Regions from separate parts of the Pseudomonas sp. XS1P51 genome, predicted to be linked through region 2. Evidence: riboswitches for the same ligand, from Rfam matches in the RefSeq annotation. Region 2 holds a riboswitch; the other holds the start of a gene.
What was found. Region 2 has a riboswitch for cobalamin ahead of cobO (cob(I)yrinic acid a,c-diamide adenosyltransferase). Riboswitches for the same ligand answer to the same signal wherever they lie in the genome.
Positions count from the first base shown of each region.

Region 1: it holds a riboswitch for cobalamin, as region 2 does, so the genes downstream of both, cobW (cobalamin biosynthesis protein CobW) here and cobO (cob(I)yrinic acid a,c-diamide adenosyltransferase) in region 2, are expected to answer to the same signal.

Region 1 is NZ_CM142707.1:2,105,489-2,112,920, forward strand. It holds gene cobN (cobaltochelatase subunit CobN) at 1-640, opposite strand, end outside; gene cobW (cobalamin biosynthesis protein CobW) at 644-1,705, opposite strand; cobalamin riboswitch at 1,806-2,018, opposite strand; cobalamin riboswitch at 2,195-2,422, shown strand; gene ACYZUD_RS09645 (CbtB domain-containing protein) at 2,543-2,749, shown strand; gene ACYZUD_RS09650 (CbtA family protein) at 2,761-3,468, shown strand; gene ACYZUD_RS09655 (cobalamin biosynthesis protein) at 3,465-3,878, shown strand; gene cobM (precorrin-4 C(11)-methyltransferase) at 3,963-4,709, shown strand; gene nfuA (Fe-S biogenesis protein NfuA) at 4,862-5,446, opposite strand; gene ACYZUD_RS09670 (acyltransferase family protein) at 5,504-6,538, opposite strand; gene ACYZUD_RS09675 (fatty acid cis/trans isomerase) at 6,726-7,432, opposite strand, start outside.
Region 2 is NZ_CM142707.1:7,069,366-7,076,797, forward strand. It holds gene ACYZUD_RS32685 (C40 family peptidase) at 169-795, shown strand; gene ACYZUD_RS32690 (C40 family peptidase) at 1,018-1,554, shown strand; gene ACYZUD_RS32695 (O-methyltransferase) at 1,570-2,223, shown strand; gene ACYZUD_RS32700 (PQQ-dependent sugar dehydrogenase) at 2,316-3,629, opposite strand; gene ACYZUD_RS32705 (hypothetical protein) at 3,697-4,281, opposite strand; cobalamin riboswitch at 4,436-4,667, shown strand; gene cobO (cob(I)yrinic acid a,c-diamide adenosyltransferase) at 4,748-5,359, shown strand; gene ACYZUD_RS32715 (cobyrinate a,c-diamide synthase) at 5,356-6,756, shown strand; gene bluB (5,6-dimethylbenzimidazole synthase) at 6,753-7,403, shown strand; gene cbiB (adenosylcobinamide-phosphate synthase CbiB) at 7,400-7,432, shown strand, end outside.

The DNA of each region.
Region 1 (7,432 bases), 2.3 Mb from region 2:
CCGCCTGCAAATGCGAGCGGTAAAACAGCACCGCCGCCACCGGCTGATCGGCCTGCCAGTCGGCGTGCCAATCGCTCAGTGCCGCCGGTTTTTTTTGTGGATGGTAAATCGCCGTGCGTGGCAGGGTTTGCGGCTCGGCCCAGGCGTAGTCGCGATCCAGCCAGCGATTGGCGAGGCAGCGAAACAGGTCAAGGGCATTGGCCATGCCGCCCTGACGCAGGTAATGCCAGAGCCGGTCGCGGTCCTCGGCAACCACCGTGCTCAGGTCGCTGAGCTCCGGGTCGGGGCGATCATCGCCGGGCACCAGAATCAGCTGCACACCGCGCTCGGACAACTCCACCAGACGCTCGACGCCATACCGCCAATAAGCGATGCCGCCGTGCAGTGAAATCAAGATCACCTTGGCGTGGCGCAGCACTTCGTCGACATACAGGTCGACCGACGCGTGATTCTGCACCTGCATCGGGTTGGCCAGACGCACGCTCGGGTAATCGTCGGGCAACTGCTGCGCCGCTTCGGCGAGCAGCGCCAGGCTGGAATCGCCGCTGCACAGGATCACCAGCTCGGCGGGGGTTTGTCCAAGGTCGGCGATGTTGTCATCCGACACGAAACCGCCGGGCTGGGTCCTGAGCAGGTGCATGGCTTAAACGCTGAGTGCAGCGCGCAATTGCGCTTCGAGTTGAGCGGCGTCCAGCTCCTGACCGATCAACACCAGGCGGGTGGTACGCGCTTCATCGGCGCCCCACTGACGGTCAAAATGCTTGTCGAAACGCGTGCCCACGCCCTGGATCAACAGGCGCATCGGTTTGTTCGGGATCGCGGCGAAACCCTTGACGCGCAGGATGCCGTGCTTGACCACCAGTTGGGTCAGCGCGTCCATCAGCAGGCTTTCGTCGGCTTGCGGCAGTTCGATGGAGATCGAATCAAATGCATCGTGATCGTGATCGTCTTCACCTTCATGGTGGTGATCGTGATGGCTGTGACGGCTGTCGATGTGTTCTTCGGAGCCGGCACCAAGGCCGATCAGTACGTCCAGTGGCAGGCGACCGCTGCTGGCTTCGATGACTTTTACCGCGGGTGGCAGCTCTTCGGCGACTTCCAGGCGCACGCGGGCCAGGTCTTCAGGGCTGATCAGGTCAGCCTTGTTGAGGATCACCAGGTCGGCGCTGGCCAGTTGATCGGCGAACAGCTCGTGCAGTGGCGATTCGTGATCCAGGTTCGGGTCGAGCTTGCGCTGGGCGTCGACCTGGTCCGGGAATGCGGCGAAGGTGCCGGCGGCGACGGCCGGGCTGTCGACGACGGTGATGACCGCGTCAACGGTGCAGGCGCTGCGGATTTCCGGCCACTGGAAGGCTTGAACCAGCGGCTTTGGCAGGGCCAGGCCCGAGGTTTCGATGAGGATGTGATCGAGGTCGCCGCGACGGGCGACGAGTTCGCGCATCACCGGGAAGAATTCTTCCTGAACGGTGCAGCACAGGCAGCCGTTGGCCAGTTCATAGACGCGGCCGTTGGCTTCTTCTTCGGTGCAGCCAATGGAGCACTGCTTGAGGATTTCGCCGTCGATGCCCAGCTCGCCGAACTCGTTGACGATCACCGCAATGCGACGGCCTTGAGCATTGTCGAGCATGTGCCGCAGCAAAGTGGTTTTGCCCGAGCCGAGGAAGCCGGTAACGATGGTGACGGGAAGTTTGGCCAGTGTTTTCATCGGATGCCCTTTGGCAAGGTGGCGGGCATACGGGACGACAATCGCTGCGACGGATGCGCGCGCGGGAGAGTTCGCCACCGGATCACCCCGCCCGGTTGTAGTGAGAATCTGTGTCGAGGCAGGTCTCCTGGCTGACGGCTTGCCAGTCGTTGGACTGGCGTTGGCTGCGCCTTCCCGCGTGCCCGATCGATAGGGCTTGCAGTGGCGTGGCAGCGAACATCACCGTTCACAGTTGCGGGGGCAGCCGCGGCATCGACCGCGTTCCCTTCTTAGCTTCGGCAAACGCCGAAGAACCTCGAAAGCGCAAGGCTACGCATCGCTTGGGGGCGGGTCAATGTCTTGTAGCGTCGTCACCGGCCCCTTCGCGAGCAGGCTCGCTCCCACAGTTGGCCGCAATCGAATGTGGGAGCGAGCCTGCTCGCGATGAAGTCACTTCAGTGCCGAGTTGAGAACCCATGCCAATTGACGCCCAGCCCCCGGCCATGCTCTCCTACACGCCTTGTTACGGGTGCCCTTCACAGGGTGAAACGGGAAACCGGTGAATCATGTGCTTTACTCAAAGCCATGTCAGTCCGGTGCTGCCCCCGCAACGGTAAGCGAGCGAAGGATCAAATCCACTGTGCCAGCAGTTCGGCATGGGAAGGTGATTCTTGCAGGTTTCGGCGTCAGCCCAAGCCCCTCGTGAGCCCGGAGACCGGCCCGCAACACACAGTGACCGTTACGTTCACTGAATAACAAACCCGCGGTGGGCGGGCGCTGTTTGAGCCTCTGCGTGCGCGATTCGCAGGGGTCCTCCATGCGCTCTATTCACCCGCTGACAGACCAGAGGGAAGCGCCATGTCGATCATCAGCAGTACCGGCCCCAGCAACACCGATAAGAGCACCGCCAGCAGCACCACGACCCAAACTCAACGCCTGACCGCCGCCGTGTGTGCGTCGATCCTGGGCGCGTGCCTTGTGTATTTCGCCGGTTTCTCGCACATCGAAGCGGTGCACAACGCCGCTCACGATACCCGTCACAGCGCCGCATTCCCGTGCCATTGAGACCTGCCGACATGATCAAGCGTATTGCGCAAACCGCAGGTTTCACCGGGCTGCTGGCCGCCCTGTTGCTGACGCTGCTGCAAAGTTTCTGGGTCTCGCCACTGATTTTACAAGCCGAGACCTACGAAAAATCCGAGCCGGCCGCTGTTGAAATCCACGAACACGCCGCAGGTGCCGTCGCCGCTCACACCCACGATGCCGAAGCCTGGGAGCCGGAAGACGGCTGGCAGCGCGTGCTGTCGACCACCGGGGGTAATCTGGTGGTTGCCGTGGGTTTCGCCCTGATGCTCGCTGGTCTCTACACCTTGCGCGCACCGACTAAAACCTCTCAGGGCCTGCTCTGGGGCTTGGCCGGTTATGCGACGTTCGTACTGGCGCCGACGCTGGGCCTGCCACCTGAGCTGCCGGGCACTGTCGCTGCCGATCTGGCGCAACGGCAGATCTGGTGGATCGGTACAGCCGCCTCCACCGCTGTCGGTATCGCCCTGATCGTGTTCAGCCGCCACTGGCTGATGAAAATCCTCGGCGTGGCGATCCTGGCCGTTCCCCATGTGATCGGCGCGCCGCAACCGGAAGTCCATTCGATGCTCGCTCCGGAAGTGCTGGAATCGCAGTTCAAAATCGCTTCGCAGCTGACCAACGTGGCGTTCTGGCTGGCCTTGGGCCTGATCAGTGCCTGGTTGTTCCGCCGCAAAAGCGATGGCCAATACCACGCATGACTGATGTCAGCGCAGCGCCGACCCTGGTGGTCGGCCTGGGCTGCCAACGCGGCTGCCCCGTCAGCACGCTGCGGGCGTTGCTCGATCAGGCGTTACAGGCTCATCAAATCGAACTGCACCAGATCAAGGCGCTGGCCAGCATCGAACTGAAACGCGATGAACCTGGCTTGATCGAGCTCGCCGAACAACTCGCGCTGCCGCTGATGTACTTTAGCAGTGAACAATTGGCTGGCTATCAACCGCAACTCAGCCATCATTCGGACATCGCGTTCGAACGCACCGGCTGCTACGGCGTAGCGGAAAGTGCCGCGCTGGCCCTTGCTGAGCAACTGGCCCAGGCCCCGGCAAAACTGCTGATTCCACGACAAAAATATGCCCAGGCAACCTTGGCATTGGCCTGTGCTGCGTAAAATCCCCGATAATCCCCGCCTTCGATCATGAGCATTCTTCATCTGAAGCCTGCCCTGCCCCCTTTTTTCTGACAGGAAACGACGATGACCGTCTACTTCATTGGCGCAGGTCCCGGCGACCCGGAACTGATCACCGTCAAAGGCCAACGACTGATTCGCAGCTGCCCGGTGATCATCTATGCCGGATCGTTGGTGCCCGCCGCCGTGCTGGAGGGCCATCAGGCCGAACAGGTGGTCAACAGCGCCGAACTGCACCTGGAACAGATCATCGAGCTGATCAAGACCGCCGATGCCAACGGCCAGGATGTCGCTCGGGTGCATTCCGGCGATCCGAGCCTGTATGGCGCCATTGGCGAGCAGATTCGTTATCTGCGTGAACTCGGCATTGCGTTTGAAATCATTCCCGGTGTGACCGCCACGGCCGCCTGCGCGGCGCTTCTGGGGGCGGAACTGACCTTGCCGGACGTGTCGCAGAGCGTGATTCTGACTCGCTACGCCGACAAGACCGCGATGCCGGCCGGCGAAGAGTTGGGGAGTCTGGCGCAGCATGGGGCAACCATGGCGATTCACTTGGGGGTCAATCATCTGGAGAAAATCCTGGTCGAATTGCTGCCGCATTACGGCGCGGATTGTCCGATCGCAGTGATTCACCGGGCGACCTGGCCGGATCAGGATTGGGTCGTAGGGACGCTGGCGGATATTGCCGGGAAGGTAGAAGCCAAGGGGTTTCGGCGTACGGCGTTGATTCTGGTGGGCCGGGTGCTGGGTAGCGATCACTTCAGTGAGTCATCACTGTACCGCGCTGGGCATGCGCATTTGTATCGCCCATAAGATCAAAAGATCGCAGCCTTCGGCAGCTCCTACAGGGGAATTGCATACACCCGTAGGAGCTGCCGAAGGCTGCGATCTTTTAGGCTTCAACCGATCACCCATAAAAAAACGGCGCTCACGGGGCGCCGTTTTTTCATGTCGCAGCGAACACCTTAGTAGTAGGCGTTTTCTTTCTGCGTGTGGTCGGTGACGTCACGAACACCCTTGAGCTCGGGAATGCGCTCGAGCAAGGTACGCTCGATGCCTTCGCGCAGGGTGACGTCTGCCTGGCCGCAGCCCTGGCAACCGCCGCCGAATTTCAGAACGGCGATGCCGTCCTCGACCACATCGATCAGGCTGACCTGACCGCCGTGGCTGGCCAGCCCCGGGTTGATCTCGGTTTGCAGGTAGTAGTTGATGCGCTCGTTGACCGGGCTGTCGGCATTGACCATCGGCACTTTGGCGTTTGGCGCCTTGATGGTCAGCTGGCCGCCCATGCGGTCGGTGGCGTAGTCGACTACCGCATCGTCCAGGAAAGCTTCGCTGAACGAATCGATGTAAGCGGTGAAGCTTTTCAGCCCCAGCGCCGTGTCTTCAGGTTTTTCTTCGCCCGGCTTGCAGTAGGCAATGCAGGTTTCGGCGTACTGAGTGCCAGGCTGGGTGATAAAGACGCGGATGCCGATGCCCGGGGTGTTCTGCTTGGAGAGCAGATCAGCCAGATAATCATGGGCGGCGTCGGTGATGGTAATAGCGGTCATGGAAACTCCTCGCAGGCTTGGGCGCAGTTTACGCCAATCATCGCGCCGTACAAAGTCCTAGTATTTTTGTCGGGAAAGCGCCAGCTCGGCATGATCAGACGGTTCGCCGTCAATCCAGGCTTTAAGCCACCGATAGCTGCATTTTTCCACCCATTCGTAACTTGCCCACGACGCCAGACCGATTGTCGCGACACAAACGGCGAACATCACGTAGGAATTGATGCCATAACGCTGAGCGACAAAGCCACCGGCGGATAGCACCAACACATGCATCAGGTAAACCGAGTAGGAACAATCGCCGAGCAGCTTGAACAGCCGGCTGTTCTCGAAGAACCGCTCCAGCGCCATGCAGGCCACCACCAACACTGCGCTCGGAACGCCCCAGGCCAAAAATCGTGGTTCAGGCGCCAGGAGATAAATCGCCAGCAACGCGCCGCCAACGCCCAGCAATGGCAGCCACAAACCGGGTTTGATCCAGCCACGACGGTAGATCATGCCGATCGCGATCCCCAGCAGAAACTCATAGACGATGTCCGAACGGTAGAACTCGCTGACCCAGCCATAGCCGGTCCACGCCTGGCACACGGCGAACAACAGTGCCGCGACGATCAGCAGCCGAAGCTGCAAACGAAACAGCAGCGCCCAGGCAAACAGCACGTAGAACAGCATTTCGTAGTTGAGGGTCCAGCCGACATTGAGCGTCGGATAGATCCCGTAACCACCGGGGTTTTCAGTAGGAATAAACAACAGTGACCGCAGGAAATGCGACCAGTCGACCGTCTGATCCGGCAATACGGGTTGCGCGAAGACCACCACCAACGCCATCAGCACCGTATAGAACCAATACGCCGGAACGATACGGAACAGCCGATACAGCAGAAAACGACCCGGCGGCAGTGACTTGCCCTCAGTGGACAGGAAAATCACCAGACCGCTGATGACGAAGAAGATATCGACGCCCACCGCGCCCTTGTCGATGAACATCTGCCCCACCGGGCCACGAGCCTGGAAGTCGAAAAAAATCTGCATGAAATGGTGGCAAACCACGGTCCAGGCCGCGAGCGCGCGCAGTGCCTGTACGGAAATCAACATCGATGCCCCTCCCGATCGCAATCCTGCAAACCACCACAAATCCCTGTGGGAGCGAGCCTGCTCGCGAAGGGGGCCATCACATTCAACATCGATGTCGACTGTCAGACCGCTTTCGCGAGCAGGCTCGCTCCCACAGGAGGTCAGTGGTGTCTATGGATTGGGACACCGGGCATGCATCAAAAGTCGATCAAAGATTCTCGTACCGGTTCATGTCCAGCACGCCCTCTTCCTCCGGGTCGGTCTCGTGGACATACCGGCTCAAGTCATGGAAGTAAAACCAGAACTGCGGATGACTGAGGCGAACGCCCCAGCGCTCGACGATTTTCTCGAAACGGTTAGCGTCCCTGGCGTTTTCCATGGCGCCCACGAACGCCGGCACTTGCTCGGCCGGAATGTTGAACATGAAGTTAGGATAGCTGCTGAGCACACCCGGGAAAATGGTGATCGTGTCCAGCCCCGGCTGATAACGCAGCGACTCGCCGAGCAGGAACGCCACGTTGCTGTGAGCGCGATTGCGCAGCAGGCTGTAGACCTCGCGCTTGCCGCCCGCGGTTTCGATGCGCAGCATCGTCGCCTCCGGCAACTGATCAATGACCTTCAGCCCGGCCGCCGGGCGCGATGCCAGACGGCTTAGGGCCTGTTCGGCACTCTGCAACGCCGGATCGATATTGGGCCGCGAGCAATAAGCCCCATCGCAACGATTGATCGGGTCGGGCTTCGCATTGAGGTCGCCGTAACGGGCGAGCAACTGCATGGCGAAGTCGCGCTTGGGGTCTTTCTCGTCGAGTTTCAGTGCCGTCGGTTTGTCGTTGTCGATGGCCTCATAGTCCAGCCACATCTTGAACTTGCCACCGTTCTGGTACCAGTCGTCGAGGTAACCGTCCCGGGAATCGG
Region 2 (7,432 bases):
TCCGCTTTCCTACAGGGTTGCAGGCTGCGCGAGTGTCTAAATGGGGCTTAAGCGCTTAGATGTAAGCGCGAAACCAAGAAGTCACATAAAGTTCGATTGAATTTGCAAATGAGGTTGATAGCGGGCATAGTCTCGGCTTCTTTACAACTATCAGCCACGGTCGTGCCCATGCTAAATCGCTTTGCACCCCTCGTGCCTCTCGCACTCGTCACCCTGTTGTTCGGTTGCGCTGCCCACTCTCCAGTGACTCAGCAAGAGCAACAACAGCAGGTTAAAAATTCAGTTACCGCCCAATCTTCTTCCGTTCTTTTCCAGGAAGAGCTGGCCACCGATAAAGAACTGGCAGACTTCGCCGACGGCAAGTCGTACCAGCTTCCGGTTCTGGCCGACAGCATTCTCGAACGTGGCATGTCCCTGATCGGTACCCGTTACCGTTTCGGCGGCACCTCCGAAGCCGGCTTCGATTGCAGCGGCTTCATCGGTTACCTGTTTCGTGAAGAGGCCGGCATGAACCTGCCGCGCTCCACTCGCGAAATGATTAACGTGGACGCTCCGCTGGTGGCTCGCAGTGCCCTCAAGCCCGGCGATCTGCTGTTCTTCGCCACCAATGGTCGTCGCGGTCGTGTAAGCCACGCCGGGATCTACCTCGGTGACAACCAGTTCATCCACTCCAGCAGCCGCAAAAGCGGTGGGGTCCGGGTCGATAGCCTGGGCGACAGCTACTGGAGCAAGACCTTTATCGAAGCCAAGCGCGCACTCGCGATGGCCCCGACCGTGGTTACGGCACGCAAGTAAGCCTTTCAAGCTGCCGCCACGTCTGTGGCGACAAAACGACTCTCTGCAACAGAGTAGGCGGATGGTTTGTAAGGCGAACTTAAAGTCTTACTTGAAGTTTGCCGCGTAGCCGCTAGAATCCTGATCTATTATTGATGGCAAACCGCCTGCGTCTTGCGCAGGCGGTTTTCTTTTCTGCCCTGTCGGTGGAAAAAGCCGCAGCCAGATCAGGATGTTCTGCTTATGACGATGTCGGCCCGCCTCGCAATCATGTTCTTCGCAGCGCTGCTCAGCGCTTGCGCCAGTCGCACACCGCCGCCTGCGCCGGTGGTTCGCGCTCCCATCGTATTCGGTCCCTCCCAAGCCTTTTCGCCAGAAGCGGAAGACGTGCTGTTTCGCGCGCTCGGGCTCGTTGGCACGCCCTATCGCTGGGGTGGCAACACACCGGATTCGGGCTTTGATTGCAGCGGGCTGATCGGCTATGTCTACCGTGATGTTGCGGGTATTTCCTTGCCACGCACCACTCGCGAGATGATCAGCATGCAAGCGGCCAGTGTAGGCAAGGAAGGCCTGCAAACCGGCGACCTGATTTTCTTCGCCACCAATGGCGGCTCTCAGGTCAGCCATGCCGGGATCTACGTCGGTGAAGGTCGCTTCGTCCATGCGCCGGCCACCGGTGGCACGGTGAAGCTCGACAGCTTGTCCAAGGCTTATTGGCAGAAAGCCTACCTGAGCGCCAAGCGCGTTTTGCAACCTGAGCACCTGGCGCGCAATCCCTAGTTGGCAGAGGTTGTCATGACCGCTCGCACGCTCAATCTCGACGATTCCCTGTATCAATACCTGCTCGACGTTTCCCTGCGGGAAACGCCGCTGCTCAAGCGCCTGCGCGACGAAACCCAGGCGCTGCCCATGGCACGCTGGCAGGTGGCGCCGGAGCAGGGGCAGTTCCTCGCGTTGCTGGTGAAGCTCACCGGCGCCAGAAAGCTGCTGGAAGTCGGCACCTTCACCGGTTATAGCGCCCTGTGCATGGCGGCGGCATTGCCAGATGACGGTTCGCTGATCTGCTGTGATATTCCCGGTGACTACAACGCCATCGCGCGCCGTTACTGGCAGGAGGCCGGGCTCGCCGATCGAATTGACCTGCGCCTGGCACCTGCACTGGAAACCCTGAGCCAGCTGGATCAGCCAGGGCAATTCGATCTGATCTTCATCGATGCCGACAAGGCCAACTATCCTGGCTATCTGGAGCATGCGCTGCGTCTGCTGCGCGTTGGTGGCCTGGCGGTGTTCGATAACACGCTGTGGAGCGGAAGGGTGCTGGAGGCGAATCCGGAAAGCGAAGACACCCGCGCCATCCAGGCGCTCAATCGCGCCTTGAAGGATGATTTGCGTGTGGATCTGTCGTTGTTGCCGTTGGGGGATGGATTAACGTTGTGCCGCAAGAAGTAGGTGGTCGTTGAAAGGATCGCAGCCTTCGGCAGCTCCTACATTGGATGGCGTACACCCTGTAGGAGCTGCCGAAGGCTGCGATCTTTTGATCTTTATTTAGTCGCGGATACGCGCCACACCTTGTTCCCCACATCATCCGCCACCAGCAAACCTCCCTGCTGATCAATCACCACGCCCACCGGACGGCCCATGGCTTTTTCGTCGTCAGTGAGGAAGCCTGTGAGCACATCAACCGGTTGCCCGTTCGGTTTTCCCCCCGCGAACGGCACGAAAATCACTTTATAACCACTGTGCGGCTTGCGATTCCACGAGCCGTGCTGGCCGATGAATGCGCCTTCCTTGAACTGCGCCGGCAGTGCGTTGCCTTCGGCAAACGTCAGGCCCAGCGACGCGGTATGCGGACCGACCGCGTAGTCCGGCGCAATGGCTTTGGCCACAAGGTCCGGGTTTTGCGGTTCGACGCGAATGTCGACGTGCTGGCCGTAATAGCTGTAAGGCCAGCCGTAGAACCCGCCGTCCTTCACGGAAGTGATGTAGTCCGGCACCAGGTCGCTGCCGATTTCGTCCCGCTCATTGACCGCCGTCCACAGCGCGCCGCTCTGCGGCTCCCAGGCCAGGCCGTTTGGATTGCGAATCCCCGAGGCGAAGATCCGATGGTTGCCGGTGGCGCGGTCCACTTCCCAGATCGCCGCGCGACCTTCTTCCTGATCCAGGCCGTTTTCGCCGACATTGCTGTTGGAGCCCACCGTGACGTACAGCTTGCTCCCGTCCTTGCTGGCGATGACGTTTTTGGTCCAGTGGTGATTCAGCGTGCCGCCCGGCAGGTCGACCACTTTGATCGGCTGCGACTTGATCGCCGTATCGCCATTTTCATAGTGGAAGCGCAGCAGGCGATCCGTGTCGGCGACGTACAGGTCATTGCCGATCAGGGTCATGCCGAACGGTGAATTGAGGTTTTCCAGAAACACTGTGCGGGTTTCGGCGATGCCGTCGTGATCCTTGTCCCGCAGCAATGTGATGCGGTTCGGGCTCGGTACGCCAGCACCGGCCCGGCCCATGACTTTACCCATGACCCAGCCACGAATGCCTTTGCCGTCATCGGGTTTGGGTGGTGCGTTGGTTTCAGCGACCAGCACGTCGCCATTGGGCAGCACATAGAGCCAGCGCGGGTGATCGAGCCCTTCGGCAAACGCCGCCACCTGAGTCCCCGCCGCGGCGGTGGGTTTGGCACCGTCCGGCCAGCCGATCGCCGGGGCGATGTTCACCGTCGGGATCAGGGTCTTGTTCGGTTCTGGCAGTTTGGGCGACGGTCCGGTGCCGTCGGAGACTTGCAGGCTGGAGGTTTCACCACAGGCGGCGAGCCCTCCGGCGAGCGCGATGACGAGAACGAGCTGGGGCTTGCGCATGCTGATCTTCCCTATGAATGCATTGACCTAATCATAGAGAAGCTTAGTCGTGCGATGGTTCAACCGGTCAGCCGCGGGCTTCCCTGAGCAAGATGGCAATGCCGGGGTGATAGTTGCCGGCTTCGTTGCGCAACTTGCGATAGGCGTACGGGAAATACCAGGCCACGGCGCAGGTATGTTCCTTTTGCAGGTCGTCGACCATGTCCTGAAGCTCTTCCGGCGTAGCACTATGCTGGGCCTTTTGCGGTGCAACGAACAGGCAGCCGAGTTTCAGGTCGCTGGCGTAGGCGATCCTTTTCGCGTCGCTGGTGATATCGATCAGGGCCTGACTCAGGTTCAGACTGTTGACCCGCGGCCAGCGTTGAGTGGCCTGAAGGTAGGCGCGTTCTTCGGGGGTGGCGATAAACAGATCGGCGCGGGCGTTGCGTTCACCTTCTTCGTTCTGTTTGCGGGTTGGCGTTTGTTGCAGCGTGACCATTTCCGCCATCCAGGCAGCCGCGGAGAGCAACCCGAGGTTGGCTTTTTCGTCGTACCAGTAAGGCGTGTCGTTATCGCCACGCACGGCATTGTAGCGGTCGATACAGTCAAACCAGCGTTCCAGCACCGGACGCAGGAATTCCAGCTTCGGGTTGCTGATGATCATGCCTTGCATGTGGCTCCCTCTTCTTATTGTGTTGTCAGGTTGTGGCTCTTTGATATCACTGCTGTGAGTGTGGCACAAGATTGACGTCATTTAGTTGATCAACGGCAGTTATTCGCTCAGTGGCGTCCCGGCTTTAATTGACGCTCCACCCCCAACCCTCTAACCTTCGCGGCTTGTTTCAGGTGCTCTGTGGCATTGGTCGACAGAGTGAAACAGGGAAGCCGGTGAGTCATCTCTTCCAGGGAAGAAGATCACGATCCCGGCGCTGCCCCCGCAACGGTAAATGAGTGAAGACTGTGCCTTGAGCCACTGTGTCGATAATCGACATGGGAAGGCGCGCAGTCCGGCGAACGCCGCTCATGAGCCCGGAGACCGGCCTGATTCATCCAGTGGCATCACGGTGGGCGATGCCAGGCTTCTTGCCGTCTATTCTTGTGCCTGCCCGCCGTTTCCAGCCTCAACGGAGAGCTCCCCCATGACTGATACCCCCGATCGTGACGAACGCCATTTGGCGCGCATGTTGCGTAAAAAAGCCGTAATCGACGAACGCATCGCCAACTCTCCGAATGAATGCGGCCTGCTGCTGGTGCTGACCGGCAACGGCAAAGGCAAGAGCAGTTCGGCGTTCGGCATGCTCGCCCGGTCCATGGGTCATGGCATGCAGTGCGGCGTGGTGCAGTTCATCAAGGGCCGCAACAGCACCGGCGAAGAATTATTCTTCCGGCGCTTCCCCGAGCAGGTGCGTTTTCATGTAATGGGCGAAGGCTTTACCTGGGAAACTCAGGACCGCCAGCGCGACATCGCCGCCGCCGAGGCCGCTTGGGCGGTGTCGCGCGAATTGCTGCGCGATCCGTCCATCGGCCTGGTGGTGCTCGATGAATTGAACATCGCCCTCAAGCACGGTTACCTCGATCTCGATCAGGTGCTCAGCGATTTGCAGGCGCGTCCGCCGATGCAGCATGTGGTGGTTACCGGTCGCGGCGCCAAACCGGAGATGATTGAACTGGCCGACACCGTTACCGAAATGGGCGTGATCAAGCACGCATTCCAGGCCGGGATCAAAGCGCAAAAAGGCGTCGAATTGTGAGTCAACCACGTCATTGCCCGGCGGTATTGATTGCCGCGCCGGCCTCCGGTCAGGGCAAGACCACTGTCACCGCTGCGTTGGCCCGTTTGCATCGCAATCAGGGGCGCAAGGTTCGCGTGTTCAAGTGCGGCCCGGATTTCCTCGACCCGATGATTCTCGAGCGCGCCAGCGGTGCGCCGGTGTATCAACTGGACATGTGGATGGTCGGCGAGCAGGAAAGTCGTCGATTGTTGTGGGAAGCAGCCGGTGAGGCGGACCTGATCCTCATCGAAGGCGTCATGGGGCTGTTCGACGGTACGCCGTCCAGCGCCGATCTGGCGCGACACTTTGGTGTGCCGGTGCTTGGCGTGATCGACGGCACCGCCATGGCGCAGACCTTTGGTGCGCTGGCCCTGGGGCTGGCTCGCTATCAGCCGGACTTGCCGTTCGCCGGGGTGTTGGCGAACCGCGTCGGCACGTTGCGTCACGCGCAATTGCTCGAAGGTAGCCTGACCGAAGGCTTGCGCTGGTACGGTGCGTTGTCCCGGGAAACCGGGATCGAATTGCCGAGTCGGCATCTTGGTCTGGTTCAGGCCAGCGAGCTCAATGATCTCGATCTGCGTCTCGATGCGGCGGCCAATGCCTTGGCCAGCAGCTGCGAGGTCGCGCTGCCGCCGGCGGTGGAATTTGCCGCTCCTGATGTGATCGCTGCCGAGCCATTGCTGGCCGGCGTGCGGATTGCCGTGGCCCGTGACGAGGCGTTTGCCTTTACCTATGGCGCGAGCCTGGATCTGCTGCGGGCCATGGGCGCCGAGCTGCTGTTTTTTTCGCCGATCCGTGACGCAAGCTTGCCGGAGGCAGGCAGCCTCTACTTGCCCGGCGGATACCCTGAATTGCACCACGTGGCGCTTTCACGGAACACAACGATGCTGACCGCCATTCGTGCTCACCATGCCGCCGGGAAACCGCTGCTGGCTGAATGCGGCGGCATGCTTTATCTGCTCGATTCGTTGACCGATGTCGAGGGCACTCGCGCTGAACTGGTCGGCTTGCTGGCAGGGGATGCGGTGATGCAAAAGCGTCTGGCAGCGTTGGCACTGCAAGCGGTCGAATTGCCGGAAGGTTCGTTGCGCGGGCACACCTATCACCATTCGTTGACCCGCACTGAACTTGAGCCGATTGCTCGAGGCCTGAGCCCTAACGGTGGGCGTGGGGCGGAGGCGGTTTATCGTGAGGGGCGGATGACAGCCTCTTATGTGCATTTCTATTTTCCGTCCAATCCATCGGCGGTTGCCGCGTTGTTTGCGCCTGACCTTGAGGTCGCCTTCGCGAGCAGGCTCGCTCCCACAGTTGACCGTGTATTACCTGAAGAAATGCAAATCCCTGTGGGAGCGAGCCTGCTCGCGAAGCGGCCATGACGGACAACGCTTTTTCCGAAGCCGAACGCGCGGCCGTCTACCGAGCCATCGGCGAACGCCGCGACATGCGCCACTTCAGCGGCGGTACGGTCGAGCCCGAGTTGTTGAGGCGCCTGCTCGAAGCCGCACACCAGGCACCGAGTGTCGGCCTGATGCAGCCCTGGCGGTTCATCCGCATCAGCGATCGAACCCTGCGCGGCAAGATCCAGCAGTTGGTAGAAGAAGAACGAATCCGCACCGCCGAAGCCCTCGGCGAGCGCACTGATGAATTCATGAAGCTCAAGGTCGAAGGCATCAACGATTGCGCCGAGGTATTGGTCGCAGCGCTGATGGACGATCGCGAGCGTCACATCTTCGGCCGTCGCACCTTGCCGGAAATGGACATGGCCTCGTTGTCCTGTGCGATCCAGAACCTGTGGCTTGCGTCCCGCGCCGAAGGGCTAGGCATGGGCTGGGTCTCACTGTTCGAGCCACAAGCACTGGCAGACCTGCTGGGTTTGCCCGCCGGAGCCAAGCCATTGGCAGTTCTTTGCCTGGGACCGGTCAAGGAATTCTATCCGGCGCCGATGCTGGTACTCGAAGGCTGGGCGCAGGCGCGTCCGCTCAGCGAATTGCTGTATGAAAATTATTGGGGAGTGAGTCAATGAGTGTGGCGTTGTTGAGTGTCGCCGCGGTT